DNA from 2 places in the Streptomyces sp. NPDC027663 genome. Region 2 is predicted to be linked to the other one. Evidence: riboswitches for the same ligand, from Rfam matches in the RefSeq annotation. Region 2 holds a riboswitch; the other holds the start of a gene.
The links. Region 2 has a riboswitch for glycine ahead of gcvP (aminomethyl-transferring glycine dehydrogenase). Riboswitches for the same ligand answer to the same signal wherever they lie in the genome.

Region 1 (14,582 bases), on a different contig from region 2:
GAGATCCCCGCCCTGCTGCGGGGGCAGGCGACGGTGCTGACCCACGACTGGCTCTCCCAGCTGGTCCGCCACGAGCCCAAACTGGCCGACGCGATCTGCGAAGCCGCGGTGCGAGCCGGGTACCGGCCGTGGGCGGTGAAGGACCAGGAACTGGATGTCACGGCAGCGGGCTGCTTCCCGGCGGACGCGCAGATCGCCGTGGACGAGCACGCGGTGCTGCACGGCTTCTACGGCCATACTCCTCCGGCTGCCATCGCCGACTGGCGCGCTCTCAGCTGGGTGGCCGCGGGTGCCCTGCCCGGAGCGACCGTGGCCGATCACGCCGCGCTTGCGGTCGCCCGGCCGACGGACGACGCGCTGCTCACCATCGACGGAAGCGCCTGGGGATCCTCCACACCGCCCGCCGCCGTGCGCCGCTCCTGGCTCGATCCCGACGCGCCGGTACCGCTCGGGCACGTGCTCAGAACCGCGCAGATGCTGGGGTGCAGCCCCCACGAGGTGGCATCACGACTGACGGAGCTGGGCCTGCGGCTGGCGCAAGGGGTGCGCGTGCCCGACATGGCGCGCCACAGCGACCTTGTCCTGCTCAGCCGACGGTGTGACGGAGTGTCGCCCTGGTGGAGCGATACGGCCCCTGTGCCCCTGGGCCATGTGCTGGCGGCCGCCACGGTACTGCGTCGTGCACCCCGAGCGGTGGCGCAGCGACTGGCGGAGTGTGGGCTGCGGTTGGCGAGCGGGGTGCAGGTGCCCGAGGCGGCGGCTCCCGGAGACGGCCAGCTCCTGACCGCCCGACAGAATCTCTCGGACCCCGAGGAGTGGCTGGACGATGCCGCTCCTGTGTCCTTGGCGCACGTCCTCTCGTGTGCCGAGGCGCTGCACCGTACTCCCGCGGCAGTCGTGGCACGCCTTGCGGAGCTCGGGCTGTCGGTCCCCCCGGCCACGGCAGTGCCGGAGGCCGTTCTGCCGTACGACGACAAGCTCCTCCGGGGAGACGAGGTCACGGGGGAGCTGGCCGCCGGCAAGCCGGTGCCTCTGGGCTATGTGCTGGCATTCGCCACGGAACTGGGCTGGGAGCCGGCCGCCGTGGCAGCGCGGCTGGCCGAGCTGGGAATGCCGCTGCCGAAGGACGTACGGGTACCCGACCGTGTGAGCCCCGGGGACCTGGTCATGCTCAGCAATGACCTGGACGGCACGCAGCCCTGGCTGGACACGTCGGCTCCGGTTCCGTTGCCGCACGTGGTGGTCGCCGCGGCCGAACTCGGGTGCCCTCCTCAGACCGTGGTCGACCGACTGACGGAACTGGGAGTCCCCCTTCCCGACGACACGGCTCTGCCGGGCGATGTCGGCCCGGACGATCTCGCATACCTCACCGTGACTTCCGACGGCGACGAATTCTGGCTCGACTGGCACGCCCCTCTCCCCTTGGGGCAGGTCCTGTGGAGCGCGGACCGGACACGCCGCAGCCCTGCCGAGGTCGCCGACCGCCTGGAGAAGTGCGGTCTGTCGCTGCCGGACGGAACGGTCCTGCCCGAGCGGGTGGAACCGGGTGACCTCGAACTGCTCAGTCAGCGGCTGGACGGCACGGCGCCGTGGCGGGAGCCAGGCACGCCGATGCTGCTGGAAGGCCTGCTGGCGGCCGTGATCGAGTTGGGACGCCGCCCCCGAGAGGTGGCTGCCCGGTGTCAGGAGCTGGGCATACCGTGCCCGGAAGCGGCAAGGGCACTGCTGGACCGGATGACATGGGACGAACTCCGCCTGGTGTACAAGGTCCGCTCGGCCGCCGCGTGGCTGGCACGAGGGACCCCGCTCACGGTGCGGATGGTGTCCCAATTCGCTTCCCAGAGCGGTCGGCTCCTCCCGGAGACGGCCCGGCACCTCGTCCGGCTCGGCTTCGTCCTGGCCGGTGACGTCGTGTACGACTGACGGGCGAACGATCGCCGTCAGGTGCCGGCCGCCCACGTCCGCAGCGCCTGCGCGGTCGCGAAGTTCGCCACGTCCTTGTCATGCGGTTCGCTGGTGTACTGGTGGAACAGCCACTTCGCCTTGATGCGGGGCTTGCCGGCGGTGACGTAGTCGGCGATCCAGAGGGCGTCCCCGGCGTAGGAGGTCGTGTCGACCCTCAGCCAGAAGTCACGGTTCGTGTAGAGGACCACCCTGTTGTGCGGCCGTAACTCCTTCACCTTGCGGATGAAACGGTCCTTCTCGGCGTTGCTCGCGCGGGTGCCGTCGCCGGTGGTCTCCCAGTCGACCGCGAGGATGTCGCCGCGGTGTTCCGGCGCGTGCTGGACGAAGTACTCGGCCTGGGCGGTGAGGTTTCCGGGCCACAGGAAGTGGTAGAAGCCGACGACCAGTCCGGCGTCGCGGCCCCTCTTCGTCTGCGCGGTCAGCCGGGGATTGACGTACGAACGGCCCTCCGTCGCCTTGATGAAGACGAAGGAGAGGCCGTTCGTGGCATAGGACGAGGACTGGTAGGCGCTTACGTCGATGCCATGGAGCATGTCATGGTTGTCCCCCGTGCGCCGCCTGACGGAACCTCAGCGTCGAGTGGTCACCGAGCCCAGCACCGATGCCGACTTCGCCGACCAGTCGGAGGTGATCAGACTCGCGTGGTGCTCGGCCAGCAGCGCGAGGCGGGCGGCGACCTCGGCGTCCGTCGGGCCGGTGGAGGAGATCGCCGGAGACACGTTGTGGGCGCCCGTCGTGATCAGGATGTAGTGGTTGGCGGAGTAGAACGACGTGTCGTAGCCGTTGTGGACGTAGGCCGCCGCGTCCCCGTCGAAGAACACGAACCAGGGCCGGATCGAGGCGTCGTAGCGGCTGGTGCGCGGATCGCCGTTCTCGGCGCCCAGTACGGCGGGAAAGGCCTGTGCCTGGCCGATCTGCCCGGCCGCGTACAGGTCTCGCAGATGGTCGCCGTACTCCTCGTCCGTCCAGTAGTGGTCGAACGGGTTGGCCTTCTCCACCGTGCCCGGGCTCAGGTCGAAGAGGAACTTGCCCCTGAGTGAGTCGCGGGACGGCCAGGCGTCGGCCTTCGCGGCCGCGTCCAGCGAGGGGTACGTCCCGGCGAGCAGGTCGGCCGGCTTGTAGACGCTGCTGCCCAGCTTCTGGCGGATGAGCGTGTCGAACTCGTCGGGGCCGAGGCCGCCGTTGTCGTTGAAGCCGACCTTGAACTCCACCTTGACGACGACCGGTGGGTGGTCGGGGTGGAGCTGGTTCCACGCGGCCATGTTGTCCAGGCAGCTGCCGAGGTCCTGGTTGCGGCTCTTGCCGTACAGCTCGCTCGGTGTCTTCGCTGCCTCGCAGTTGTTGTCGTTGCCCCACGGGTTGCTGTGGCTGACCCGCCAGCGGCGGCTGAGGCTGTCCGCGTACACGTCCAGCTCCAGCAGCGAGGCGCCGGAGTCCAGCGCCTGCGCGAAGTAGGTGTACTTGGACTTCTCGTACGCGTTGTGCGTGCCGATGGCCGTCGTCCCGGAGAGCTTCGGCGCGGCCGCCCGGGCGTTGCCCGGTGCCACCAGCAGAAGCGCGGCGGCGCTCAGCAGCGCCGCCAGCCGTCTCACTCCACGCATCCGGTCAAGTCCCCTTCTCGATGGGCGAGTTGAGTTCGACGCTCAGCGTAGGGCGGAGTGGTTGCCGTGTGGTGGCCCCGGGGCGACATCGGCCTGCGGACGATCCCGGTGCGGAAGCCGTGCTGTGCACAGGTGGCGTGCGTTCAGGGCGGCTGCAAGGCGCCTGTCCGGTTGTGGCGCGATCCGGCTTCTTCCTTCTGCTGACTGGGATGCGGCCATCTCGTATCCCGCTTGGGCGTCGCCGGAGGAAGGCCGGCTGGAGTCACAGTCATCTTGTGACCGGCACACGGCGTCCGGGTCCTTCGCCTCGTCGTCCCAGCGGCGCACGGCGACCGCGGCACGCCGCGCACGGGCAGTTGTCGCGCAGCCACATCACGGGCGGCTCGCCGACCGGATCACCGGGCACAGTCACGCCTCGTACCGACTTGTACAGCCGACTTTCCGTGACCGTCACAGGCCGACACGTCCGGGGAGTGACCGGAAGGAGGCCCCCGGGCGACGTGCGAGCGCTGCGTCGCCCTACTCGTCCAGGATCCGCGCGGCCCGCACCGCGCCGACCGGTTCGCCGTGCCCGAGGACCGGCGCGGTGGCCAGTTCGGCGAGGGTCTCGTTCGTGTCCGTCACCACGCCGAGCCTTCGCAGCGCGGCGACCATGACGACGGCGCGGGCCCGTGGGGAACCGTCGGCGATCTTCAGGGCGACGGAGGAGCCGTCGGGGAGCGCCAGCGCGTACACGCCCTCGGCGCCGTCCTTGGCCACCGATCCGGGCAGCGCCCGCATGAGCCGGGTCACGTCCCGGCCGGTGCCGCCGACGTACTCGGCGTGCCGGTTCATCGCCCGGGCGACCCGGTGCTCCAGGGAGCCGGGCGCACCCGTCGCCAGCTCGGCGAACGCCCGCGCCAAGCCCCGGTAGCCGATGGCGAACAGGGGCGCACCGCAGCCGTCGACACCGGTCGCGGCGACCTTCTCGCCGGCCAGGTCCTCGACGGTCTCCAGCAGGGCACGCTGCAGCGGGTGCCGCGGGTCCAGGTACGTCGCCGTGTCCCAGCCGGCCGCGACGCAGGTGGCGAGCATCGCCGCGTGCTTGCCCGAGCAGTTCATCGTCAGCCGGGTGGGCACGCCGCCGGCCGCGAGGTGGGCGCGCAGCGCGGCCTCGCCGATGGGCAGTCCCGCCGTGCACTGCAGCGCGCCCGAGTCCAGTCCGGCCCCGTCGAGGATCCTGCGCACGCCGTCGAGGTGGAAGGCTTCGCCGGAGTGGCTGGCGCAGGCCAGTGCCAGCAGTTCGCCGTCCAGGGCGAGGCCGGCGCGCAGCATGCCGAGTGCCTGGAGCGGCTTGTTGGCCGACCGCGGGTACATCGGGCGGTCCGCCTCACCGACGCTCAGCACGGTCCGCCCCCGCGGACCGGTCGCGTGGACCGTGCCGTGGTGCACCGACTCCAGGAAGTCGCCGCGCCAGACCTCCGCCACCACCGCGTGCACAGTCCGCCCCCTCCTCGGTGATCGCCGGTCGGCCCTCGCTGTTCAGCACTCGATGATGTTGACCGCGAGGCCGCCCCGCGCCGTCTCCTTGTACTTCACGCTCATGTCCGCGCCGGTGTCCTTCATGGTCTTGATGACCTTGTCCAGGGACACCTTGTGCGAACCGTCGCCGCGCATCGCCATCTTCGCGGCCGTGACCGCCTTCACCGCGGCCATGCCGTTGCGCTCGATGCACGGGATCTGTACCAGGCCCCCGACGGGGTCGCAGGTCAGGCCCAGGTTGTGCTCCATGCCGATCTCGGCCGCGTTCTCCACCTGTTCGGGGGAGCCGCCGAGCACCTCGGCGAGGGCACCCGCGGCCATGGAGCAGGCGGAGCCGACCTCGCCCTGGCAGCCGACCTCGGCGCCGGAGATGGAGGCGTTCTCCTTGAAGAGCATGCCGATCGCGCCCGCGGCGAGCAGGAAGCGGACGACACCGTCCTCGTCGGCGCCGGGCACGAAGTTGATGTAGTAGTGCAGGACCGCCGGGATGATGCCGGCCGCGCCGTTGGTGGGGGCCGTCACCACGCGGCCGCCGGCCGCGTTCTCCTCGTTCACGGCCATCGCGTAGAGCGTGATCCACTCCATGGCGTGCGCCAGCGCGTCACCCTCGGCGCGCAGCTGGCGGGCCGAGACGGCCGCGCGGCGCCGGACCCTGAGGCCGCCCGGCAGGATGCCCTCACGGGACATGCCGCGCTGCACGCACTCGCGCATCACCCGCCAGATCTCCAGCAGACCGGCGCGGATCTCCTCCTCGGTGCGCCAGGCCCGCTCGTTCTCCAGCATCAGCGAGGAGATGGACAGGCCCGTCTCCTTGGTCAGGCGCAGCAGCTCGTCGCCCGTGCGGAAGGGGTACTTCAGGACCGTGTCGTCGAGCTTGATGCGGTCCGCGCCCACCGCGTCCTCGTCCACGACGAAGCCGCCGCCGACCGAGTAGTACGTCTTCGACAGCAGCTCGGCACCCGAGGCGTCGAACGCCCATACCGTCATGCCGTTGGCGTGGTACGGCAGGGCCTTGCGGCGGTGCAGGACCAGGTCGTCGTCGAACGAGAACGCTATCTCGTGCTCGCCGAGCACGTTCAGACGGCCTGACGCCTTGATGCCCTCCACCCGCTCGTCGGCCGTCTCCACGTCCACCGTGCGCGGCGAGGCGCCCTCCAGGCCGAGCAGCACCGCCTTCGGGGTGCCGTGGCCATGGCCGGTCGCGCCCAGCGAGCCGTACAGCTCGCAGCGCAGGGACGCGACGGACCCGAGCAGGTCCTCGTTGCGCAGCCGGCGGGCGAACATGCGCGCCGCGCGCATCGGGCCGACCGTGTGGGAGCTGGACGGGCCGATGCCGATCGAGAACAGGTCGAAGACCGAGATGGCCACGGGTGACTCCTCAATACGGTGGTGCAAAAGGTGGTGCAAAGGGCTGGTACAGGGGCGCGGGCACCGCGCACGCTGTTACTTCCAGTGTGCGCGGTGCCCCGCGAAAGGTGACTTACTTGTTCAGACCCGGGTACAGCGGGTGCTTGTCGGCGAGCGCCTTCACACGCGCCTTCAGGCCCTCCGCGTCGTAGGACGGCTTCAGCGCCGCCGCGATCACGTCCGCGACCTCGGCGAAGTCCTCGGCCGTGAAGCCGCGGGTGGCGAGGGCGGGCGTACCGATGCGCAGGCCCGAGGTGACCATCGGCGGGCGGGGGTCGTTCGGCACCGCGTTGCGGTTGACCGTGATCCCGACCTCGTGGAGCCGGTCCTCGGCCTGCTGCCCGTCCAGCTCGGACGCACGCAGATCCACCAGGATCAGGTGCACGTCCGTGCCGCCGGACAGCACGTTGATCCCGGCCTCACGGGCGTCCGGTGCGGTCAGCCGCTCGGCGAGGATGCGGGCACCCTCCACCGTACGCTGCTGGCGCTCCTTGAAGTCCTCCGAGGCGGCGACCTTGAAGGAGACCGCCTTCGCCGCGATCACGTGCTCCAGGGGACCGCCCTGGAAGCCGGGGAAGACGGAGGAGTTCAGCTTCTTCGCGAAGTCCTTCTTGGCCAGGATGATGCCGCCGCGCGGGCCGCCCAGCGTCTTGTGGGTGGTCGAGGTGACGACGTGCGCGTGCTCCACCGGGTTCGGGTGCAGCCCGGCGGCGACCAGGCCGGCGAAGTGCGCCATGTCGACCCACAGGTACGCCTCGACCTCGTCGGCGATCCGGCGGAACTCGGCGAAGTCCAGCTGCCGCGGGTACGCCGACCAGCCCGCGATGATCACCTTCGGGCGGTGCTCCTTGGCGAGCCGCTCGACCTCGGCCATGTCGACCAGGCCGGTCGCCTCGTCCACGTGGTAGGCCACCACGTCGAACTGCTTGCCGGAGAAGTTCAGCCGCATGCCGTGGGTCAGGTGACCGCCGTGGGCGAGGTCCAGGCCGAGGATGGTGTCCCCGGGCTGGGCCAGCGCGAACAGGGCCGCCTGGTTCGCGGAGGCGCCGGAGTGGGGCTGCACGTTGGCGTACTCGGCGCCGAACAGCTCCTTGATCCGGTCGATGGCGATCTGCTCGGCGACGTCGACGTGCTCGCAGCCGCCGTAGTAACGGCGGCCCGGGTAGCCCTCGGCGTACTTGTTGGTGAGGACCGAGCCCTGGGCCTCCATCACCGCGAGCGGCGCGAAGTTCTCGGACGCGATCATCTCCAGCGTGGACTGCTGGCGGTTCAGCTCGGCGTCGACCGCGGCGGCGATCTCCGGGTCCAGCTCATGCAGGGGCGTGTTCAGGACAGTCATGGGGCTACGACTCCTCAGCCGGCGGTGAAGGCGGTGTACTCGTCGGCGGAGAGCAGCTCGGCAGGCTCCTCCGTGACGCGCACCTTGAACAGCCAGCCGCCCTCGAAGGGGGCGGAGTTCACCAGCGACGGGTCGTTGACGACGTCCTCGTTGACCTCGGTGATCTCACCGGACACCGGCGAGTACAGGTCGGAGACCGACTTGGTCGACTCCAGCTCGCCGCAGGTCTCGCCCGCGGACACCGTGGAGCCGACCTCGGGGAGCTGGACGAAGACGACATCGCCGAGCGCGTTGGCCGCGTGCTCCGTGATGCCGACCGTCGAGACGCCGTCCGCGGCGCCCGACAGCCACTCGTGCTCCTTGCTGTAGCGCAGCTGCTGGGGGTTGCTCATGGCCTGAATTCTCCTGTACGCGCGGGAGTGGTGGTGAAGGGGGGACTGCTGGAACTGCTTGTGAGCAGCGGATGTGTGCGCAGGGTCACGTCACGGGGACGTTCCGCGCCCAGTGTCTACTTCTGGCGCTTGTAGAACGGCAGAGCCACGACCTCGTACGGCTCGTGGCTGCCCCGGATGTCCACGCCGACGCCCTCGGAGCCCGGGGCCGCGTGCGCCGCGTCGACGTACGCCATGGCGATCGGCTTGCCCAGGGTGGGGGAGGGGGCGCCCGAGGTGACCTCGCCGATCACCGTGCCGCCGGCGACGACGGTGTACCCGGCGCGCGGCACCCGGCGGCCCTCGGCGACCAGGCCGACCAGGACCCGCGGGGGCTCGGAAGCGGCCCGCTCGGCGGCCTGCGCGAGCGCCTCGCGCCCGACGAAGTCGCCCTCCTTCTCGAACTTCACCACGCGGCCGAGGCCGGCGTCGAAGGGGGTCAGCCCGGTGGTCAGCTCGTGCCCGTACAGCGGCATGCCCGCCTCCAGGCGCAGCGTGTCCCGGCAGGACAGACCGCACGGGACCAGGCCGACGCCTTCGCCGGCCTTGGTCAGCGCCTGCCACAGTTCCACGGCGTGCTCCGGCTTCACGAACAGCTCGAAGCCGTCCTCGCCGGTGTAGCCGGTGCGGGCGATCAGCGCCGGGACGCCGGCGACGGTGCCGGGCAGGCCGGCGTAGTACTTCAGACCGTCCAGGTCGGCGTCGGTGAGGGACTTCAGGATCCCGGGGGACTCCGGGCCCTGCACCGCGAGCAGCGCGTAGGCGTCCCGGTCGTCGCGGACCTCGGCGTCGAAGCCGGCGGCGCGCTCGGTCAGCGCGTCCAGCACGACCTGGGCGTTGGAGGCGTTGGCCACGACCATGTACTCGGTCTCGGCGAGGCGGTAGACGATCAGGTCGTCCAGGATGCCGCCGTCGGCCTGGCAGATCATGGTGTAGCGGGCACGCCCGACGCCGACGGAGGCGATGTTGCCGACCAGGGCGAAGTTCAGGAGGGCGGCGGCCCCGGCGCCGGTGACGGTGATCTCGCCCATGTGGGACAGATCGAAGAGACCGGCCTTCGTCCGCACGGCGAGGTGCTCGTCGCGTTCGGAGCCGTAGCGCAGGGGCATGTCCCAGCCGGCGAAGTCGGTCATCGTCGCGCCCAGCGAACGATGCACGGCATCGAGCGCGGTGTGGCGGAGTTCGGTACTGCTCATCGGTCGGTCGTCTCCCAGGGCAGACATGGGGTCCCCCCGCGCGAGCGCAGCCGGGCGTGGGGAGGGCGAGGAACTTCCTCCCCATCTGTCATCGGAACCTGAGAGGTTCGCCGAGACCGCCACAGGGACGATCACGGCTTGCACCTTGGGTGGAGCCGCTGACACAGCGGCCCGCTTTTCAGATGTGCCTCGCCCGCGCGGTAACGGGGCCTGAGAGATTCAAGGGAGGGACTTGCTCCTTCGGCGCCCCAGCGAAGGCTGCTGGGAACTCTCCCGCGCGGATTCAAACGGCCGGTATGCAGTTGGCGGCCACATCATTGCATGCCGCGCCCCCACGCGTCAGGGCCCCGCATCTGTAACCGAGCTGTGGCACTACGCGCACGAACCCCCTACCGTTGCCCATTACCTTCTCTTTACATACAAGGGGCATGGGGATGACCGAGCCCATTGGGGAGGACGATCACGGTGAACAGGACCTCGGCCTACGCCACGAACGCCGGCATCGCGGTGCCGAAGCAGCCCTCCGCCCCGGCACGCGAGCGCTGCGCGGCCCGGCCCGCGCCGGTCGTCCGCGACCTGCGCGCCCGCGCCGGCCGCAGCCCGCACGCCCTGCTCTTCGGCGCCGGCGACCTGGTGGTGATCACCGGTCTGCCCGGCAGCGGCAAGTCCACCCTCATGCACCGCGCGGTCACCGGCCACCGGATCGACTCCCAGGACACCCGCGACCGCTGGGACGCCCGTGTCCCCCGCCGGCTCCCCTACGCGCTGTACCGCCCGCTGGTCCGCCTCGCCCACTACGCCGGACTGCGCCGGGCCCTGCGCACCGGCGAGGGCGTCGTGGTCCACGACTGCGGCACCCAGTCCTGGGTGCGCGCCTGGCTGGCCCGCGAGGCCCGCCGCCGCGGCAGCACCCTGCACCTCCTCCTGCTCGACGTGACTGCCGAGACGGCCCGGCAGGGCCAGCACGAGCGCGGCCGGGGTGTGTCCCGCTACGCCTTCCGCCGGCACCGCCGTGCGACCGACCGGCTGCTGCGCGCGGTGGAGAAGGGCGAGCTGCCCGCCGGCTGCGGTTCGGCGGTGCTGCTGGACCGGGACGCGGCAGGCGCCCTGAGCCGCGTGGGCTTCACTCGGTGAGGCGTTGTCACAGTCACCCGCTAGCCTTCTTGCTCACAGCAGTGATGACCAGCAGGCGGTAGGCAGATGGACTTCCCGGCGGACCTTCCCGCGGACTTCCCGGCACAGGCACACCCCCACCCGCACGGCGGTTGGCCCGGCAACGAGCTGGAGGAGGTGCTGTCGGCCTCCCTCGGCGTCCCCTCGGCGGGCGGCCGGATCGTCGAGGTGCTCGGCCGCAGCTTCCTGTGGATCCCGCTGCCGGGCGGCGGCGGCCCGGACAGCGGCCCGCTCGACCTGCCCACCCTCGACATCGAGGGCCAGGTGTACGTCCCGGTGTTCAGCTCCGAGGAGCAACTGCGTCAGGCGGCCGGCTCCCACATGTCGTACACCATCGCCCCCGCCGTGGAGTTCGCGCAGGGCCTGCCGCCACAGGCGGGCATCGCCGTGAACCCCGGCGGCGTCGTCGGCATACCGCTGCCGCCCGAAGCGGTGGCCGAGCTGTGCCGCGCGGGGCGCACCCCGCTCGACGGTCCCGGCACCGGCGGCCGGGTCCGGCTCTTCGAGCCCGACTGGCAGGACGACCCGGTCGACTTCCTCGCCGCCGCCTCGGCCGAGTTCGCCGGCACGGGCGTGGTCCTGACCGCCCGTCGCTGTCTCGCCGCCATCGAGACGGCCGACCCGGTGATGTTCGTGGGCGTCGAACTCTCCCGGTGGGAGGGCGACCTGCGCGCCCTGCCCCTGGAGGCCCTGGGCCGGGCCCTCGGTAAAGTCCCGGTCAAATGGCCGGTCAACCTGGTCCTGCTCGATGTGGCCGACGACCCGGTGGGCCACTGGCTGAAGGCCAACGTCCGCCCCTTCTGTCAATACGGTCACTGAACGCGCCGAGGGGCGCGAGGCCGTGTCCGGTATGCGGATGCGCCGCGGGGGCGCGACAAGCCACGAGCACCCGCATCCGCGCACGGGATGAAGTCCCGAGCTGCCAGGCGCTTAAGCTGTCCTTGAACGCGGGGCACTGACAAGGAAGGGCACGACAGGTGAGCGCGAGCCACAGCGGCAGCGTCGAGCACATGCTGCGCCAGGTCACGCCCGGACGCTACGACGCCTACGAGGCCCTGCTCCGTGCCCTCGTCACCCCTTCCTCCGGCCAGATCTGGATGCTCCTGTGGCACGGCCAGGCCGGCTCCCCGGACGCCCAGTACGGGGACATGGAGGTGGACGGCGTCCACTACGCCCCCTGCGTCACCTCCGCCCAGGAACTGTCGGCCAGCGGCTGGAACCGCTCCTACGAAGTGGCCGACGGCCTGGACGTGGCCCGCACCCTCTACCCGGACCACTACGGCCTCTGGCTCAACCCGCACGCCCCGGGCGGCGGCGTCGGCATCCCCTGGCTGGACCTGCGCCGCATCGCCACCGGCCTGGACCGCCAGCCCGCCGGCCCGCTCCGGCTGTCGGAGCCCGGCATCGAGATCCCGCAGTTCTACGCCCTGCTCGCACAGAACGCCCACCGCACCCCTGCCCTGCGCTCCCTGCGCCGCGCCTGGGTGCAGCCGGCGCTCGGGGCGCCGTACCTCGCCATCGGTCTGGACGTGTACGACACCTCACCCGCCGCGGTCGACTCGGTGCGCGCGATGATGCAGCAGTCCGTCGGCGCGGTCCCGGAGGGACTGCCGGTGTCGACGGTCGCGATGACGGACGACTACGACCCGGTGGTGATGTGGATGCGCGTCAACGCGCGTCCCTTCTACGACCGTGAGGCCCATGCCGCCGCGCCGCAGCCCCAGCTCCAGGTCCCCGCGTCGCCACAGGCCCCGGCGGCCGGCTACGGCTACCCGCCGGTGCACGGCGGTTACTGATCAACCCGCCCGTACGGAGGGCCTCTTGAGGCCGAGGCGGAGAATTTACACGGGCGACACACTTCTGCGCGCGTAGATCCCGGCCCCGTGTTCCGAACGGCGCAAATTCGCCATTCCGCCGCAACCGGCACATGTCCGAGGGGCGTTACCCACTGTTCGGATAACGGAATCCCCTGTACTGCATCACGGTTGCGCATACTTTCGCCGTCACATCTGGCGGGTGATCGCAGCCACGCTGAAGACTCGCGACTCAGACGCGAGGCCGAGACCTCGTGATCGATGGCAAGTCGACAAAGCCGCAATCCGCGGCAGGCGCAGGCCGGTCACCACCGGCGAGAGGGGTCGCTCACCGTGACCGCACCGATCGAGACCACCGGGGCAGCAGCCGAGGCACAGCCGGAAGCTGTGCTGGAGGGTGCCGGTAAGGGGCAGATCGAGGGTCGTTCCCTGGGCCAGATCGCCTGGACCCGGTTCAAGAAGGACAGAGTCGCCGTCGCGGGCGGCGTCATCGTGCTCCTGCTGATCCTCCTCGCGATCCTCTCGCGCCCCCTGCAGGCCGCCTTCGGCCTCGACCCCAACGCCTTCAACCAGGACCTGATCGACCCCAACACCTCGCTGCCCAAGGGCAGTCTGGGCGGCATGAGCGCGGACCACCCGCTCGGCGTGGACCCGAAGTTCGGCCGGGACATCGCCACCCGTGTCCTGGAGGGTTCCTGGGTGTCGCTGGTGGTCGCCTTCGGCGCCACCGTCCTGTCCAACGTCATCGGCGCGATCATGGGTGTCGTCGCGGGCTACTACGGCGGGCGGGTCGACTCGATCATCAGCCGGCTGATGGACACGTTCCTCGCCTTCCCTCTCCTGCTGTTCGCCATCTCCATCTCCGCCACGCTCCAGGGCGGCGCCTTCGGCCTCAACGGACTGCCGCTCCACCTGAGCGTGCTCATCTTCGTCATCGGCTTCTTCAACTGGCCGTACCTGGGCCGGATCGTGCGCGGCCAGACCCTCGCCCTGCGCGAGCGCGAGTTCGTCGACGCCTCCCGGGGCATGGGTGCCAAGGCGCCGTACATCCTGTTCCGTGAGCTGATGCCCAACCTGGTCGGCCCGATCATCGTCTACTCGACGCTGCTCATCCCGACCAACATCCTCTTCGAGGCGTCCCTGAGCTTCCTCGGCGTCGGCATCCAGCCCCCGCAGGCGTCCTGGGGCGGCATGCTCCGCGAGGCGGTCACCTACTACAAGGTCGACCCCACGTACATGATCGTCCCCGGACTCGCCATCTTCGTGACCGTCCTTGCGTTCAACCTGCTCGGTGACGGTCTCCGCGATGCTCTCGACCCGCGCAGCCGCTGACACCGGCCGCAGAGAGCCCGAAAAGTTTCCGACAATGGAGGGGAAAGCGCCCATCATGCGAAGGTCAGCGCTGGCCGCGATCGCGGCCATCGGCTCCGCCAGCCTGCTTCTTGCAGGCTGCAGCAAGGCCGATGACAACAAGAACGAGAACGGCACCAAGTCGGCCGGGGCCAACGCCGCGACCAAGGGCGTCGTCAACGCGTCGGACAAGAAGGGCGGGACGCTCACCTACGAGCTGTCCGACGTCCCGGACTCGTTCGACCCGGGCAACACCTACTACGCGTACATGTACAACCTCAGCCGGCTGTGGGCCCGCCCGCTGATGACCTTCAAGCCGGGCGCCGGCGAAGAGGGCAACACCCTGGTCCCGGACCTCGCGGCGAGCAAGGGCGTCCCGAGCGACGGCGGCAAGACCTGGACGTACAAGCTGCGTCCGGGCCTGAAGTACGAGGACGGCTCGCCGATCACCTCGAAGGACGTCAAGTACGCCGTCGAGCGTTCCAACTTCGCGCGTGACGTGCTCTCCCTCGGCCCGAACTACTTCCAGCAGTTCATGGCCGACGGCGACAAGTACAAGGGCCCGTACAAGGACAAGAGCGCCAAGGGTCTGTCCTCCATCCAGACGCCGGACGACACCACGATCGTCTTCCACCTGAAGCAGGCCTTCCAGGAGTTCGACTACCTGGTCGCCGCCCCGCAGACGGCGCCGGTGCCCCAGGCGAAGGACAAGGGCGTCGACTACGTCAAGAGCATCGTGTCCTCCGGCTCCTACAAGTTCCAGAGCTACGAGGACGGCAAGCAGG
Region 2 (14,582 bases):
GTCCCGTGAGGCACTTCTGGAGCTTTTCACGGTAACGCTGGCGATCGGACAGGTCGAACTGCCCTGCGACGACCTTCTCCCCCATCTAAGTGTCCCTCCTCGGATGGGCGGGCCGACGATCCGGCCGCCGGGCTCCCAAGTCAGGTGGGATGATGCCCAGCCGAAGCGATCGATAACGTCCCCGCGCGAGCCCTCCGCCCGCTACCCTGTCGGAATGTTCCCGGCGGCACATTCACGAGGCATGCCGCACCTCGCATCTTCGGGTGCCCCGCGAGCCTCGTGAAAAACGCCGACGACATTTGGCCGACCGCTACCGGCACGTACACCGAGGTCAGCGGCGGGGCACCTGCCCGGAAATCGGGATGAGTCCCGCAAATCAACGACCGAATTCTGCCTTGCCGGGACCCCCGGAATGGGATAGACGAAACATCGGCCGAACACGCGTCGTATAAACTTCGTCCACAAGGCAGAAGGTTGGCGCCCTAGGTCCCGGTTCCCGCCGCGTTCCTGCCGTCCCGGTTGACGGGCGGCAGACCGAGCCTCACCCTCGTTCACACCCGACCCGGGCCCCCACCTCTCCGGCCTTCCGTGAGCAGACAGCGCCGTCCGCCCCACCCTTCTCGCGCCGCCGCGCCTGTCAAATGAGAGGCGACCCACATGCCGCTGCACGTGCCCCCTGCCCCTGCGCCTGCCCTGCGCTCCGTCCTCACCGCCCTCGGTTCCCCCACCGCGGTCCGTGAGGCGCGTACTCCCTCCCTGCGCGCCGCGCAGGGTCCCGTGACACCAGAGCTCCCGCTGCCGGTCCACGTCCTGGACCGGATAACCGCGCAAGGCATGACCGCGACGCGGCTGGCCGGCTGGCGCTTCCTGATCCGCTGCGGCGATCGGGCGGTTGCCGCGGCAGACACCATGCTCACGCCCGACGGCTGGGCCTTCTCGCACTTCTTCGAGGGCCCGTACGTCGCCTCCACCGAGCGAGCCCTGCAGCAGGCCGAGGCGCTGCAACAGTCGTACCAGGCACGATTGCTGTCCGTGCCCGGTCTCTACATGCTGACGCTGTGGCTGCACGGCGAGTGCGGCGGCGACGGCACCGAGGGCCATCCGGCCGCCGCCGATCTGCTCGTTCCGCTGGCCCCGGCGCCGCCCGGCATCCCGGCGCACCGTCCGTTCCGGGTCGCCGAGCTGCTCCCGGTGCTGACCCATCGGGCGACTCCCCTCCCGCTGCTCGGCTCACCTGCCTGACGGATGCCCGCGTACCCCGCCGCCCGGAAGGGAAGCGGGGTACGCGGGCATTTATGGAGGACAGCGGGACCGTCCCGGCGTGGCATATGCCAAAGGATCTCTTCCGACTCCCACCGACCGGACTAGCCCTTTCCGGTCAGTGCAAACCACCCAAAGGGACAGTGCAGTTGGACTGAACCGTCCGCGCGGGTGACGCGTCATGAACCAGTGAGAAGCGGTGCTGTGAAATCCCTGCGGAATGTCCCGCGGAGGACAACACTGGATTCAGACCGACTCAATCACCACGGGGGACGGACATGATCACGACAGACCGAAAGATCCCGCCCATGTGCCAGCACCAGCCGCCCTGCCCGCCAGCCGAGTCCGCCGACCGGGAGTCCGCCCGCCTCGTGGCGCACCACCCGGAGCAGGGGTGGAGCCTGCTGTGCAACGGCGTCCTGCTCTTCGAGGACACCGGTGAGCTGCTGCCCGACGGCCGCATCATCGCTCCGCACCGCCCGCTCGGTACGGACAGGGTGATGACCGCCGCCTGACCGGAGCACAGTGACCTGAGGGGCCGGCCGCACACACTCGGTGCGCACCGGCCCCGACGCGTACCCCGGGTCGATTGCGAACGGTAGCGGAGCGCCGACCCATCGCTTACCAGCCCGCTGACCTTCCCTTCCGCCCAGGGCGGGCCCACATTCCTGGTCGATTCGTAGCCGGCAACAGGTGGCGGCTTGCAACTGCGTCTGCACGTGCCGACGTTGTCGTCTGCGCGGGCCTTCCGGCGGCCGGGACGACCGGAAGGCCCTCGGGCTTCCTCGCCCGTTGACGCCGGTGCGCTCCAACTTCCCGACGGCATCGCGGAATCCGCTCAGGATGGCGGTGCGCAACCGCCCCGGACCCTCATGAGAAGCAAGCACCTTGTCGCACCATGAACCGATCACGACGCCGAACGGATGCCGTACGCCCTGCCGTGCAGCACGCTGCCTCCCCCACCGGCGACCGCGGCGGGACGGTGCAGGTGCACGGCTGTTTCCCGACCGAACCGCGGCGGGACGGAGCCGGGTCGTCCAGGCGGGCGCGGGGAGCTTCAAGGTGCCGTGGACCGGGTGCGGGGGACGCGAGCGCGGCCGGCCGGGTGCGCAGTGAGGCGCGGGCATGGCGCCCGACCAGCGGCATCGCCGTCCCGGTGGTCGAATCGCCGGTGCAGGAGTGGGATGGAAGAGAGCGAGGACCTTGCATACGGGCACGCCTGCGGGAGTCACCCCCTCGGTGCCCGTGCGGAGCGGGTGGAGTCATGTCCGGTTACGACGTCTCGGCGCTCGCGCGCGTGGTGGTCGGTGTGAGCGGCTCCCTGGGCAGCGTCACCGCCTTGCGGCGGGCCACCTCGCTGGCCCGCCGGCTGGGAGCCGAGCTGTGGCCGGTGCTGGCCTGGGAACCGCCGGGCGGCGATCCCGCGGCACGCCGCACCCCCGGACCCGGCCTGCTGGTCGAGGAGTGCCAACGGCTGGCCAGGCAGCGGCTGGCCGCGGTGCTGGACGAGGTCTTCGGGGCGGAGGGACCGGGGGTGCCGATGCGTGCCTTCGTCGTCCGTGGCGCACCGGGCCGGGCGCTGGTGGCGACCGCCGACCGGGAGAGCGACGTCCTGGTCGTGGGCGCGGGACGGCGCGGACTGCAGCGGGCCTTCTCGGGCCGGGTCTCCCGGCACTGCCTGGCCCACGCCGTGTGCCCGGTCCTGGCGGTGCCCCCGTCACCGCTGGAGTCCGAACTGCTCTCCGTCCACCGCCGCAACGCATGGCATATGCGCATCGACACGCGGGGGCTGTGAGGGACGCCGCGGGCCCACGGCGGGAGAGCGCTGCCGTCCCCTCGAGAACGGTCCCGGGGAGACGGCCCTGGGCGTCCCCGGGAGACGGCCCTGGGCGTGTTCCGGGCATCGGGACCGGCGTGAGCCGACCTCTCGGGTCGAACGCGATGACGCTGGGTGTCCGCCGCCGGCGCACATGCCCTGCGCCCCACCGGGTCACCCGTTCGGCCCCGCATTCGGGGCGACCGCACCTGGCCTCCGCTTCTTCATGCGTCCTGTCCCCTTCCGGGCCATTCTTAACGCAAGCTTGACGCCTCCGGCAGCCTGATCCATGGGCCCCTGCATCACACTCTGCTTACGCTGGTGCGGCCGTCCGCGTGATGGCCGGAAATGAGCTGAGCCGCATCACGAGGAGCACGCCGATGGCCACGACCGAGCGCCCTCCCAGTACCAGCCGCCTGCGCGCCTGGATGCTGGAGGGGCTGTCCGACATGGGCAAGGGCGGTGGCCACACCGGACCGCACGCCGAGCCGGAGCCCGCGCACCAGGGACAGCGCTGGTGGCGAGTGATGTGCCTGACCGGTGTCGACTACTTCTCCACCCTCGGATACCAGCCGGGCATCGCGGCCCTGGCGGCCGGACTGCTCTCCCCGGTGGCGACCATCGTGCTCGTCATCGTGACCCTGGCCGGCGCGCTGCCGGTCTACCGCCGGGTGGCCGACGAGAGCCCGCACGGCGAGGGTTCCATCGCGATGCTGGAACGGCTGCTGTCGTTCTGGCAGGGCAAGCTCTTCGTACTCACCCTGCTGGGCTTCGCGGCGACCGACTTCCTGATCACCATCACGCTCTCGGCCGCCGACGCCTCCACCCACCTGGTGGAGAACCCGCACCTGACGGAAGCCCTGGACGGCAAGCAGGTGCTGATCACGCTGTTCCTCGTGGCGCTGCTGGGCGCGGTGTTCCTCAAGGGCTTCCTGGAGGCGATCGGCGTCGCGGTCGCGCTGGTCGGCATCTACCTCGCGCTCAACCTCGTCGTCGTGATCGTCGGCCTGTGGCACGTCGCCACGGCCGGGCACGTGATCACCGACTGGAGCAGTGCCCTGACCACGGAGCACGGGAACGTCTTCGTGATGATCGGCGTCGCGCTGATCGTCTTCCCGAAACTCGCCCTCGGCCTGTCCGGCTTCGAGACCGGTGTCGCCGTCATGCCGCACGTCCAGGGCGACCCCGGCGACACCGCCGAGCGGCCCGCAGGCCGGATCCGGGACACCAAGAAGCTCCTGACCACGGCCGCGCTCATCATGAGCTGCTTCCTGATCGCCACCAGCTTCATCACCACGCTGCTGATCCCGGAGAAGGAGTTCAAGACGGGCGGCGAGGCCAACGGCCGTGCGCTCGCCTACCTCGCGCACGAGTACCTGGGCAACATCTTCGGCACGGTGTACGACGTCGCGACCATCGCCATCCTGTGGTTCGCGGGCGCCTCCGCCATGGCGGGTCTGCTCAACCTGATGCCGCGCTATCTCCCCCGGTACGGCATGGCACCGCACTGGGCGCGCGCGGTACGCCCGATGGTCATCGTCTTCACGCTGATCGCGTTCCTGGTGACCTGGATCTTCGACGCCAATGTCGACAAGCAGGGCGGCGCCTACGCGACCGGTGTGCTGGTGCTGATCAGCTCGGCCGCGATCGCGGTGACCATCGCCGCGCGCAAGGCGGGGCAGCGCGGCTGGACCATCGCGTTCGCGGTCATCTCGGCGGTGTTCCTCTACACGACCGTGGTGAACGTGATCGAGCGCCCGGACGGTGTGAAGATCGGTGCCTGCTTCATCGCGGGCATCATCATGGTCTCCCTGCTGTCCCGGCTGGCCCGGGCCTTCGAGCTGCGCGTGACCAGTGTGACGCTCGACCCGTTGGCGGAACGATTCATCCGGGACATGGCCAGCCGGAAGATACGGTTCATCGCCAATGAGCCGGACCGGCGCGACAAGGCCGAGTACCGCGACAAGCTCGAACAGATCCGCGCCGACAACGACATGCCGGAGCAGGAGGATTTCGTCTTCGTCGAGGTCACGGTCACCGACCCGTCCGAGTTCGAGGCGGGCCTGACCGTACGCGGCGAGGTCATGCACGGCCGCTACCGGGTACTGACCCTGGAGTCCGCCTCCATCCCGAACGCCCTCGCCGCGCTGCTCCTGCACGTCCGTGACGTCACGGGCTGCACCCCGCACATCTACTTCGAGTGGACCGAGGGCAGCCCGTTCGCCAACTTCCTGCGCTTCTTCCTCTTCGGCCAGGGCGAGGTCGCCCCGGTCACCCGCGAGGTGCTCCGCGAGGCCGAACCCGACCCGGCGCGCCGACCGCGGGTGCACACCGGGTGAAGACGCGCCCGCTGCGCGGCCCCCGCGTCCGCGGTTCCCGGAGCATGGCCCTATCGTGACCGGCATGCAGTCCTACACGATCGGCCAGGCCGCGCGGCTGCTCGGCGTCAGCCCCGACACCGCCCGCCGTTGGGCCGACGCCGGCCGGGTGGCCACTCACCGCGACGACTCCGGGCGGCGCCTCATCGACGGCAGGGATCTCGCCGCGTTCTCGGTCGAGCTGGCCAAGGGAGGTGCCGGCGAGGAGGACGCCTCGCACACCTCCGTCCGCAACGCCTTCCCCGGCATCGTCACCGCCATCAAGCTCGGTGACGTCGCCGCCCAGGTGGAGATCCAGGCCGGCCCGCACCGGCTGGTCTCGCTGCTGACCCGGGAAGCCGTCGAGGAGCTGGGCCTGGAGGTCGGCATGGAGGCCACCGCGCGCGTGAAGTCCACCAACGTGCACATCGACCGCCCCTGACCCGACGGGACGCCGTCCCCCCGGCCGAACTGCGCCGCCGGAACACTTGCACCACTCCGGGCGAAAGCCGGAGAGACCCGGATGCACCGCTCCGGGCGAAAGCCGGAGCGACCCGGACCCGCGCGTACCGGCCTCACCCTTTCCTCGCACTACGGTGAGGGCCCATGACCCTGAGCATCCGCAACCAGCTCCCCGGCACCATCACCGAAGTGCATCCCGGCGAAGTCATGGCCACTGTCAAGGTCCGGCTGGACGGCGGCCGGGAGCTCACGGCCGCCGTCACCCGGGAGGCCGTCGAGCAGCTCGCCCTCGCTCCCGGCACCACCGTCCGCGCGCTGGTGAAGTCGACCGAGGTCTCCCTCGCGACCAGCCGTGTCGAGGGCCTGTCGATCCGCAACCAGCTCCCCGGCACCATCACCCACCTCACCACCGGCGAGGCCATGGCCTCGGTGAAGGTCACCATGGAAGGCGGCGAACTCACCGCCGTGATCACCAAGGACGCGGCCGGTGACCTCGGCCTGTTCGTGGGCTCCGACGTCATCGCCCTGATCAAGGCGACCGAGGTGTCCCTGGCGACGGTGTAGGAAGCAGGAACGCAGCGCTTCGGGAACGGCTGAGGGCCCCGTCCGTGGCACGGACGGGGCCCTCAGCCCTGCTTCGCTCAGTCCTCGTACGCGTCCAGCGGCGGGCAGGAACACACCAGGTTGCGGTCGCCGAAGGCCTGGTCGATGCGGCGCACCGGCGGCCAGTACTTGTCGGCGGCCGAGACACCGGCCGGGAAGACGGCCTCCTCGCGGCTGTAGGCGTGCTTCCACTCATCACCGAGCGCGGCGGCGGTGTGCGGGGCGTTGCGCAGCGGGTTGTCCTCCGCGGGCCACTCACCCGCGCCGACCTTCTCGATCTCCGCGCGGATGGCGATCATCGCGTCGCAGAACCGGTCCAGCTCGGTGATGTCCTCGGACTCGGTCGGTTCGATCATCAGCGTGCCGGCCACCGGGAAGGACATGGTCGGCGCGTGGAAGCCGTAGTCGATCAGGCGCTTGGCCACATCGTCCACGCTCACGCCGGTCGCCTTGGTCAGCGGGCGCAGGTCGATGATGCACTCGTGCGCGACCAGGCCGCCGGGGCCGGTGTAGAGCACCGGGTAGTGCGGCTCCAGGCGCTTGGCGACGTAGTTCGCCGACAGCACGGCCACCTGCGTGGCGCGCTTCAGGCCTTCGCCGCCCATGAGGCGGACGTACGCCCACGAGATCGGCAGGATGCCCGCGGAGCCCCAGGGGGCCGCCGAGATCGGGCCGACGCCCGTCTCCGGGCCGGCCTCCGGCTGCAGCGGGTGGTTCGGCAGGTACGGCGCCAGGTGCGACCGTACGGCCACCGGCCCGACGCCCGGACCGCCACCGCCGTGCGGGATGCAGAACGTCTTGTGCAGGTTCAGGTGGGAGACGTCACCGCCGAAGTGGCCCGGCTTGGCCAGGCCGACCAGGGCGTTCAGGTTGGCGCCGTCGACGTACACCTGGCCGCCGGCGTCGTGCACCTGGGCGCAGATGTCGGCGACGTGCTCCTCGAACACACCGTGCGTCGACGGGTAGGTGATCATCAGCACGGCCAGCTCGTCGCGGTACTGCTCGATCTTCGCGCGCAGGTCCTCGACGTCGATCTCGCCGTCCTCGGCGGTCTTCACGACGACGACCTTCATGCCGGCCATCACGGCGCTGGCCGCGTTGGTGCCGTGCGCGGAGGACGGGATCAGGCAGACGGTGCGCTGCTCGTCACCGTTGGCCCGGTGGTAGCCGCGGACGGCCAGCAGACCGGCCAGCTCGCCCTGCGAACCGGCGTTCGGCTGCAGGGAGACCTTGTCGTAGCCGGTGGCCTCGGCGAGACGTTCCTCCAGCTCATGGATGAGCGTGAGGTAGCCCTCGGCCTGCTCGGCGGGCGCGAACGGGTGCAGCTGGCCGAACTCGGGCCAGGTGACCGGCTCCATCTCCGTGGTCGCGTTGAGCTTCATCGTGCAGGAGCCCAGCGGGATCATGCCGCGGTCGAGCGCGTAGTCGCGGTCGGCCAGCTTGCGCAGGTAGCGCAGCATCGCGGTCTCGGAACGGTGCTGCTGGAAGACCGGGTGGGTCATGTACTCGTCGGAGCGGAGCAGCGCCTCGGGCAGCGTGTCCGCGGCGGACGCGTCCAGCGCCTCGATGTCACCCTCGACACCGAAGGCGGCGAAGACGGCTTCGAGCTGGGCCCGGTTGGTGGTCTCGTCGCAGGCCGCCGAGACGTGGTCGGCATCGACGAGCCGCAGGTTGACCCCGTTCTCCCGCGCTGCGGCGACGACCTCGGCAGCCTTGCCGGGCACGCGCGCGGTGACCGTGTCGAAGAACGCGCCGTGGACGATCTCGACGCCACCGGCCCGCAGGCCCTCGGCGAGGATCGTGGCATAGCGGTGGGTGCGGCGGGCGATGGTCCGCAAGCCCTCCGCACCGTGGTAGACGGCGTACATGCCGGCCATCACGGCGAGCAGCACCTGCGCGGTGCAGATGTTGCTGGTCGCCTTCTCCCGGCGGATGTGCTGCTCACGGGTCTGCAGCGCGAGCCGGTACGCCTTGTTCCCGTCGGCGTCGACGGAGACGCCGACGAGCCGCCCGGGCAGGCTGCGGGCGAACTTCTCGTGCACGGCCATGTAACCGGCGTGCGGACCGCCGAAGCCCATCGGTACACCGAAGCGCTGGGTCGTACCGACGGCGATGTCGGCACCCAGCTCCCCCGGGGAGGTCAGCAGGGTCAGCGCCAGCAGATCGGCGGCGACCGTCACCAGGGCACCCAGCTCGTGCGCCTGGTCGATGACCGGCTTGATGTCCCGGACGGCACCGGAGGCGCCCGGGTATTGGATCAGCACACCGTTGATCTCGCGCTCGGCGACCTCGGCCGGGATGCCGTCGCTGAGGTCGGCGACGACGACCTCCACGCCGGTCGGCTCGGCTCGCGTCTCGATGACGGCGATGGTCTGCGGCAGCGCGTCCGCGTCGACCAGGAACAGGCCCTTCTTGTTCTTGCCCATGCGCCGGGACAGCGCCATCGCCTCGGCCGCGGCCGTGCCCTCGTCCAGGAGCGAGGCACCGGAGGTGGGCAGACCGGCGAGGTCGGCGACCACGGTCTGGAAGTTCAGCAGGGCTTCGAGCCGCCCCTGGGAGATCTCCGGCTGGTACGGCGTGTAGGCCGTGTACCAGGCCGGGTTCTCCATGACGTTGCGCAGGATGACCGGGGGCGTGAACGTGCCGTGGTAACCGAGACCGATCATGGAGCCGAGGACCTGGTTGCGGTCGGCGAGCGAGCGCAGCTCGGCGAGCACCTCGGCCTCGGTGCGGGCGCCCGGCAGGTCGAGGGCGTCGGCGTTCTTGATCACATCCGGGACGGCGGCGGCGGTCAGCTCGTCGAGCGAGCCGTAACCGACCTGGGCGAGCATCTTCGCCCGCGCCTCCTGGTCGGGCCCGATGTGGCGCTGCTCGAACGGAATGCCCGCTTCGAGCTCGGAGAGCGGGGTGCGATGGGCGGTCATTGCGGAGGCCTCCTGGTCTGACGCGACCTTCGAGGGGCACCCCGGTACGGATACCCCGACGGCCTCCCCCTCTGTCATCTCAACCTGAGAGCTTCACCGGACACCCGCGGGCGCCGGCTTTCACCGTCGGTGAGAGCGGAAGCCGTCGACATCCGCTCTGCTTTCCAGAGTGACCTCGTCCGTGCGGTACGTGAGCCTGAGAGATTCCGGGGAGGATTTGCTCCTTCGGCGCCTCCGAGGTGATCGGAGGACTCTCCCGCACGGGGTCAGCAGCCGCTGTCAGCCTACCAGCGAGGTCAACGCCCGGGCCCTCGAGTGGCCGCCTCCTTGAATGTGCTCTTTTGTAGTGCTTACGGATGAGTTGCGACCACGTGGAGGGAGAGGGACCGTGCAGACCGACATCGATCCGCGCAACCTGATCGGCCGCAAGGCGTTCGACCGCAATGGCACCAAGATCGGCACCATCGACGAGGTGTATCTCGACGACGCGACCGGCGTGCCCGAGTGGGCGGCCATACGCACCGGCCTGTTCTCGCGGGACGCCTTCGTCCCTCTGGAACCCAGCGAACTCGTCGAAGGCACCCTCCACGTCCCCTTCGACCGCGCCTTGATCAAGGACGCCCCCGACTTCGGCGTGGGCCGCCACCTCTCTCCCGAACAGGAACTCCAGCTCTACCACCACTATGGCCTCGACGTGGCCTCACCCCCCACGGTCCCTGACCACGACTTCGGCAAACTGGCCGGCTCCGAAGAATCCTGACCCTCCCCCCCCCGGCCACCACCGACAACCTCCCCTCCCACCACCGACAACCTCCCCTCCCACCACCGACAACCTCCCCTCCCACCACCGACAACCTCCCCTCCCACCGCCTCCCGTCTCCCGCGTCTGCCACCGGCGCCTCCGCGGTTCCCTGGCCTATGCAGGCGACCGGCGCCTCCACAGACCCGTGGCCCCGTCTGTGACCTCAGCCTCGGCAGTCTCTCGGTCCTCCTCCGGTACCTCAGCCCCGGCACCCGTCCGCCTTACGCGGGCGGCCTGCTCCTCGGCCGTCTCCTGGTCCGGGTCCCCGGTCCGGTCCTCGGGCGGACGGTGGTCGACGTCCGCCGCCCGGGGGCCGCCCGAGGCATCCGGGGTCCGGGGCGGAGCCCCGTGGCGGTCACTGTTCGACGGGCCGAGACGGGTGGGTGGGTGGGCGAGGTCGGCAGCCGCAACCAACGGCAACGGCTCAGCCGACTCCAGCGCAGGATCGCCGACGAAGAACGTCCGCACACGCCCCGGCTCGGACTGCGGCGTCTCGAACCGCACGGTGACCCGCCCCAGCCCGCTCCCCTGCACCCACCCAGCGCCCCACTCGGCGTGCCGCACGTCCTGCCCGGCCCGCCACTGCCGCTCGGCCGGCTCCGGCCGCTCCACCGGAGCCTCGGGCGCGGCCTCGTCGGCCGGATCCGCGGCCCGCTCCCCGGCCGCCTGCGCGAACAGGTCCTCCTGCGTGTAGTCGGCGAGCCCGGACACCCCCACCCCGAGCAGCCGCACCCCACCGGTGGTGTCCACGGCTTCCAGCAACCGCGCGGCCGCCTCCCGGATGACCGCCGGATCGTCCGTGGGCCCCCGGAGCGTCTCGGAGCGGGTCAGCGTCGAGAAGTCGTACCGCCGCACCTTCAGCACTATGGTGCGCCCGGACAGCCCGGCCCCACGCAGCCGCCGCACGCACCGGTCGGCCAGCCGCTGTACCTCCAGACCGACCCGCAGCCGGTCGTGGATGTCCACGTCGTACGTGTCCTCCACCGACACGGACTTGGCCTCCCGCTCGGCCACCACGGGCCGCTCGTCCCGCGCCAGAGCCATCGCGTACAGGGCGTGCCCGTGTGCCTTGCCCAGCAGCCGGACCAGTTCGTCCTCGCCCGCCTCGGCCAGCTCCTCGACCGTGGTGATCCCTGCCCTGCGCAGGTGGTCCCCGGTGGCCGGCCCCACCCCCGGCAGGGTCCGCACCGACATCGGCCCCAGCAGCGCCCGCTCGGTCCCCGGTTCTATCACCACCAGGCCATCCGGCTTGGCCTGCTCCGACGCGATCTTCGCGAGCATCTTGGAGGCGGCGAGCCCCACCGACCCGGTGAGCCCGGTGACCGCCCGGATGTCGGCGCGCAGCCGCACCCCGGCCTGCCGCGCCGACTCCTCGTCCCAGGCCGTCCCCCCGGCCTCCAGGTCCACGAACGCCTCGTCCAGGCTCAGCGGCTCCACCAGCGGTGACAGCTCCCGCAGCAGCGCCATCACCTGCTCGCTGATCTCCCGGTACAGGGTGAAGCGCGGCACCAGATAGGCGGCGTTGGGTGCGAGCCGGCGGGCCTGCGCCATGGGCATCGCCGAGTGGACCCCGAACACCCGTGCCTCGTACGACGCGGTGGCCACCACCCCGCGTGGTCCGAGCCCGCCCACGACGACCGCCTTGCCGCGCAGGCTCGGCTTGGATGCCTGCTCCACCGAGGCGAAGAAGGCATCCATGTCGAGATGCAGGATCGTGGGCGCGTTTCTCACATCTCCGATGCTGCACCACGGCACTGACAATGCAGTGGCGCCGCGGGGCGCCGCAGCGGTTCCGGAGGTCAGACCGCCCGGTTGCGGCGCCGCGCCAGCTCGTCAGCGGGGTTGTGCCCGACGAGGGTCTCGCCGGTGTCGATGCGCTCGCCGTGCAGCTGGGAGAGGGCGCTTTCCACGTCCCGCCACACCACGCCGACAGCGATCCCGAAGATGCCCTGTCCGCCCTGGAGCAGGGCGTGGACCTCGTCCGGCGAGGTGCACTCGTACACCGTGGCACCGTCGCTCATCAGCGTCATCCGCTCCAGGTCGCGGAAACCGCGTTCCCTGAGGTGCTGGACGGCCGTGCGGATGTTCTGCAGCGACACCCCGGTGTCCAGGAAGCGCTTCACGATCTTCAGGACGACGACGTCCCGGAAGCTGTACAGACGCTGTGTGCCGGACCCGTAGGCGGGCCGCACACTGGGCTCCACGAGGCCGGTGCGGGCCCAGTAGTCGAGCTGCCGGTAGGTGATGCCGGCAGCCGCGCAGGCGGTGGGCCCGCGGTAGCCGATCTCCTCGGACGTCATGGACGCCACCCCTCCGCCGTTCGGCACCGCTGTCGGCAACTGCGGGGCGCGATCGACCGCGCCGCCGGGATGGGAGACTCCCCCGCTCGAGCGCAGCCGAGAACTCGGGGGCGGGTACGGACCGCTCTCCCCCAAACTGCGTCCGGGGGCACCCCCAGCCGTACCGTCGCCGCTGGTTCTCACGCCGACCTCCGTCCTTGACCTGCCTTCTCGACGGTAGGCAGTCACCAGGGGTGCGTCAACGATCGCCACACTCGGCACGCCGAGTGATAATCACCCTAGGAGTGGTTTCCCGTGTCCCACCGCGGGGAAAGGCTAGCCGAATGCGCTGGCGGGGGGCCGTAGGACGCTCTCACTGGCCGGAGGCAATTGCCGGGGAACGGACCGCGCGAAGCCGCCCGCGTCCCGGCGGAACGCCGGGTGCGGCGGCGCCGGCCCGGCGTCTCACTGGCTGCTGGTTCCGAAGTCCTCGGGCGAGATCTGGTCGAGGAACTCGCGGAACTTCTCCACCTCGTCCTCCTGCTCGTCCGGAATGGCGATGCCCGCGTCGTCCAGCACCGTGTCACTGCCGTAGATCGGCGTTCCGGTGCGCAAAGCCAGCGCTATGGCATCGGAGGGCCGGGCACTGACCTCGACCCCGCTGGCGAACACCAGCTCCGCGTAGAAGACGCCTTCCCGCAGATCGGTGATGCGCACTTCGGTCAGCTCCTGGCCGACGGCCTCCAGCACGTCCTTGAACAGGTCGTGGGTCAGCGGTCGCGCGGGGGCCATGCCCTGCTGGGCGAAGGCGATCGCCGTAGCCTCCCCCGGCCCGATCCAGATGGGGAGGTAACGGTCGCCCCCCACTTCGCGCAGGAGCACGATCGGTTGGTTGGAGGGCATTTCGACCCGGACACCTACGACATCGAGCTCGTTCACACAGCAACCCTAGGCCGTGGTCGGGACGTTTGGGTAGTCGGGCCGGGAACAGGTGCCCGATCCGGCCGCTCCGGGACCTTCCGGGTCAGGGCAGCCGCACGCCCAGAGCGGTCTTCACCAGAGCGGCGTGCAGCTTCACCGTGAGCGCCGCCAGTTCCTTCGTACGGGCCTCGGCCAAGGCCCTGGTCTGCGGGTTGCGGTGGCGCTTGAGCGGGGCCACCACCTGGTCGACCAGCCCTGCCTCACGGTCGGCGGCGGCCTTCATCACCCGAAGGTGGCGCGGCTCGATCCCGAACCGGCCCAGCTCGGCGACGAGCGCGGCCACGGTGACCGCCTCGGCGTCGTACGCCCCGTCCTCCAGGGGAGCGACGAGCCCGTAGGACTCCCACTCTTTCAGCTCACCCTCGCCGATGTCCGCGGCGGCCAGCAGCTCGGCCCTGCCGATTCTGGCCACCGTGGGCCCCTCCACGGGCGCCGGCACGTCGTCCGGGCTGCGCTGGCGCCCGACCAGGGGCAGCGCGACGGCCTCACCCCGCTCCATGGCGTCCAGGTGCTCGCGGATCACCTTGAGCGGCAGGTAGTGGTCCCGCTGCATCCGCAGGACGTGGCCGAGGCGCTCGACGTCCCGGGCACTGAACTTCCGGTACCCCGACGGGGTCCGCTGCGGCTCGATGAGCCCCTCCGACTCCAGGAAGCGGATCTTGGAGATGGTGACTTCGGGGAACTCGTCGCGCAGCACGTTCAGCACCGTGCCGATGCTCATCAGCCCACTGTCCCTGGCGGCGGTACCGCTTCCGGCACCGCCGCTCGGTGTTTGAAGCATGGACCTTCCCTGGGGGTGCCCCCGGACGCAGTCCGGGGGCGGGTCAGATGCCCTGCCGGCTGGCGTAGAACACCAGCCGGTACTTACCGATCTGCACCTCGTCACCGTTCGCCAGGGCGACCTGATCGATGCGCTCGCGGTTGACGTACGTGCCGTTCAGGCTGCCCACGTCGGCCACCGTGAAGGAGCCGTCCGGGGAGCGCCGGAACTCCACGTGCCGCCGGGAGACCGTCACGTCGTCCAGGAAGATGTCGCTCTGCGGGTGACGGCCGGCCGTGGTCAGGTCGCTGTCCAGCAGGAAGCGGCTGCCCGAGTTC

Region 1: it holds a riboswitch for glycine, as region 2 does, so the genes downstream of both, gcvT (glycine cleavage system aminomethyltransferase GcvT) here and gcvP (aminomethyl-transferring glycine dehydrogenase) in region 2, are expected to answer to the same signal.

The regions. Positions count from the first base shown of each region.
Region 1 is NZ_JBVHSK010000007.1:318,542-333,123, reverse strand. Features, by position in the region: gene ACZ4SF_RS21505 (wHTH domain-containing protein) at 1-1,923, shown strand, start outside; gene ACZ4SF_RS21500 (glycoside hydrolase family 25 protein) at 1,941-2,498, opposite strand; gene ACZ4SF_RS21495 (phosphatidylinositol-specific phospholipase C domain-containing protein) at 2,535-3,566, opposite strand; gene ACZ4SF_RS21490 (asparaginase) at 4,086-5,045, opposite strand; gene ACZ4SF_RS21485 (L-serine ammonia-lyase) at 5,088-6,455, opposite strand; gene glyA (serine hydroxymethyltransferase) at 6,568-7,833, opposite strand; gene gcvH (glycine cleavage system protein GcvH) at 7,848-8,225, opposite strand; gene gcvT (glycine cleavage system aminomethyltransferase GcvT) at 8,342-9,460, opposite strand; glycine riboswitch at 9,536-9,648, opposite strand; glycine riboswitch at 9,649-9,746, opposite strand; gene ACZ4SF_RS21465 (AAA family ATPase) at 9,926-10,594, shown strand; gene ACZ4SF_RS21460 (enhanced serine sensitivity protein SseB) at 10,661-11,452, shown strand; gene ACZ4SF_RS21455 (enhanced serine sensitivity protein SseB C-terminal domain-containing protein) at 11,644-12,429, shown strand; gene ACZ4SF_RS21450 (ABC transporter permease) at 12,781-13,779, shown strand; gene ACZ4SF_RS21445 (ABC transporter substrate-binding protein) at 13,835-14,582, shown strand, end outside.
Region 2 is NZ_JBVHSK010000018.1:132,554-147,135, forward strand. Features, by position in the region: gene ACZ4SF_RS33300 (glutamate-cysteine ligase family protein) at 1-85, opposite strand, end outside; gene ACZ4SF_RS33305 (hypothetical protein) at 658-1,242, shown strand; gene ACZ4SF_RS33310 (DUF5999 family protein) at 1,569-1,775, shown strand; gene ACZ4SF_RS33315 (universal stress protein) at 2,525-3,055, shown strand; gene ACZ4SF_RS33320 (APC family permease) at 3,457-5,415, shown strand; gene ACZ4SF_RS33325 (TOBE domain-containing protein) at 5,480-5,875, shown strand; gene ACZ4SF_RS33330 (TOBE domain-containing protein) at 6,040-6,459, shown strand; gene gcvP (aminomethyl-transferring glycine dehydrogenase) at 6,537-9,422, opposite strand; glycine riboswitch at 9,597-9,691, opposite strand; gene ACZ4SF_RS33340 (PRC-barrel domain-containing protein) at 9,811-10,182, shown strand; partial or broken gene ACZ4SF_RS33345 (DNA polymerase IV) at 10,630-11,955, opposite strand; gene ACZ4SF_RS33350 (MerR family transcriptional regulator) at 12,024-12,707, opposite strand; gene ACZ4SF_RS33355 (bifunctional nuclease family protein) at 12,969-13,442, opposite strand; gene ftsR (transcriptional regulator FtsR) at 13,528-14,265, opposite strand; gene ACZ4SF_RS33365 (FHA domain-containing protein) at 14,309-14,582, opposite strand, start outside.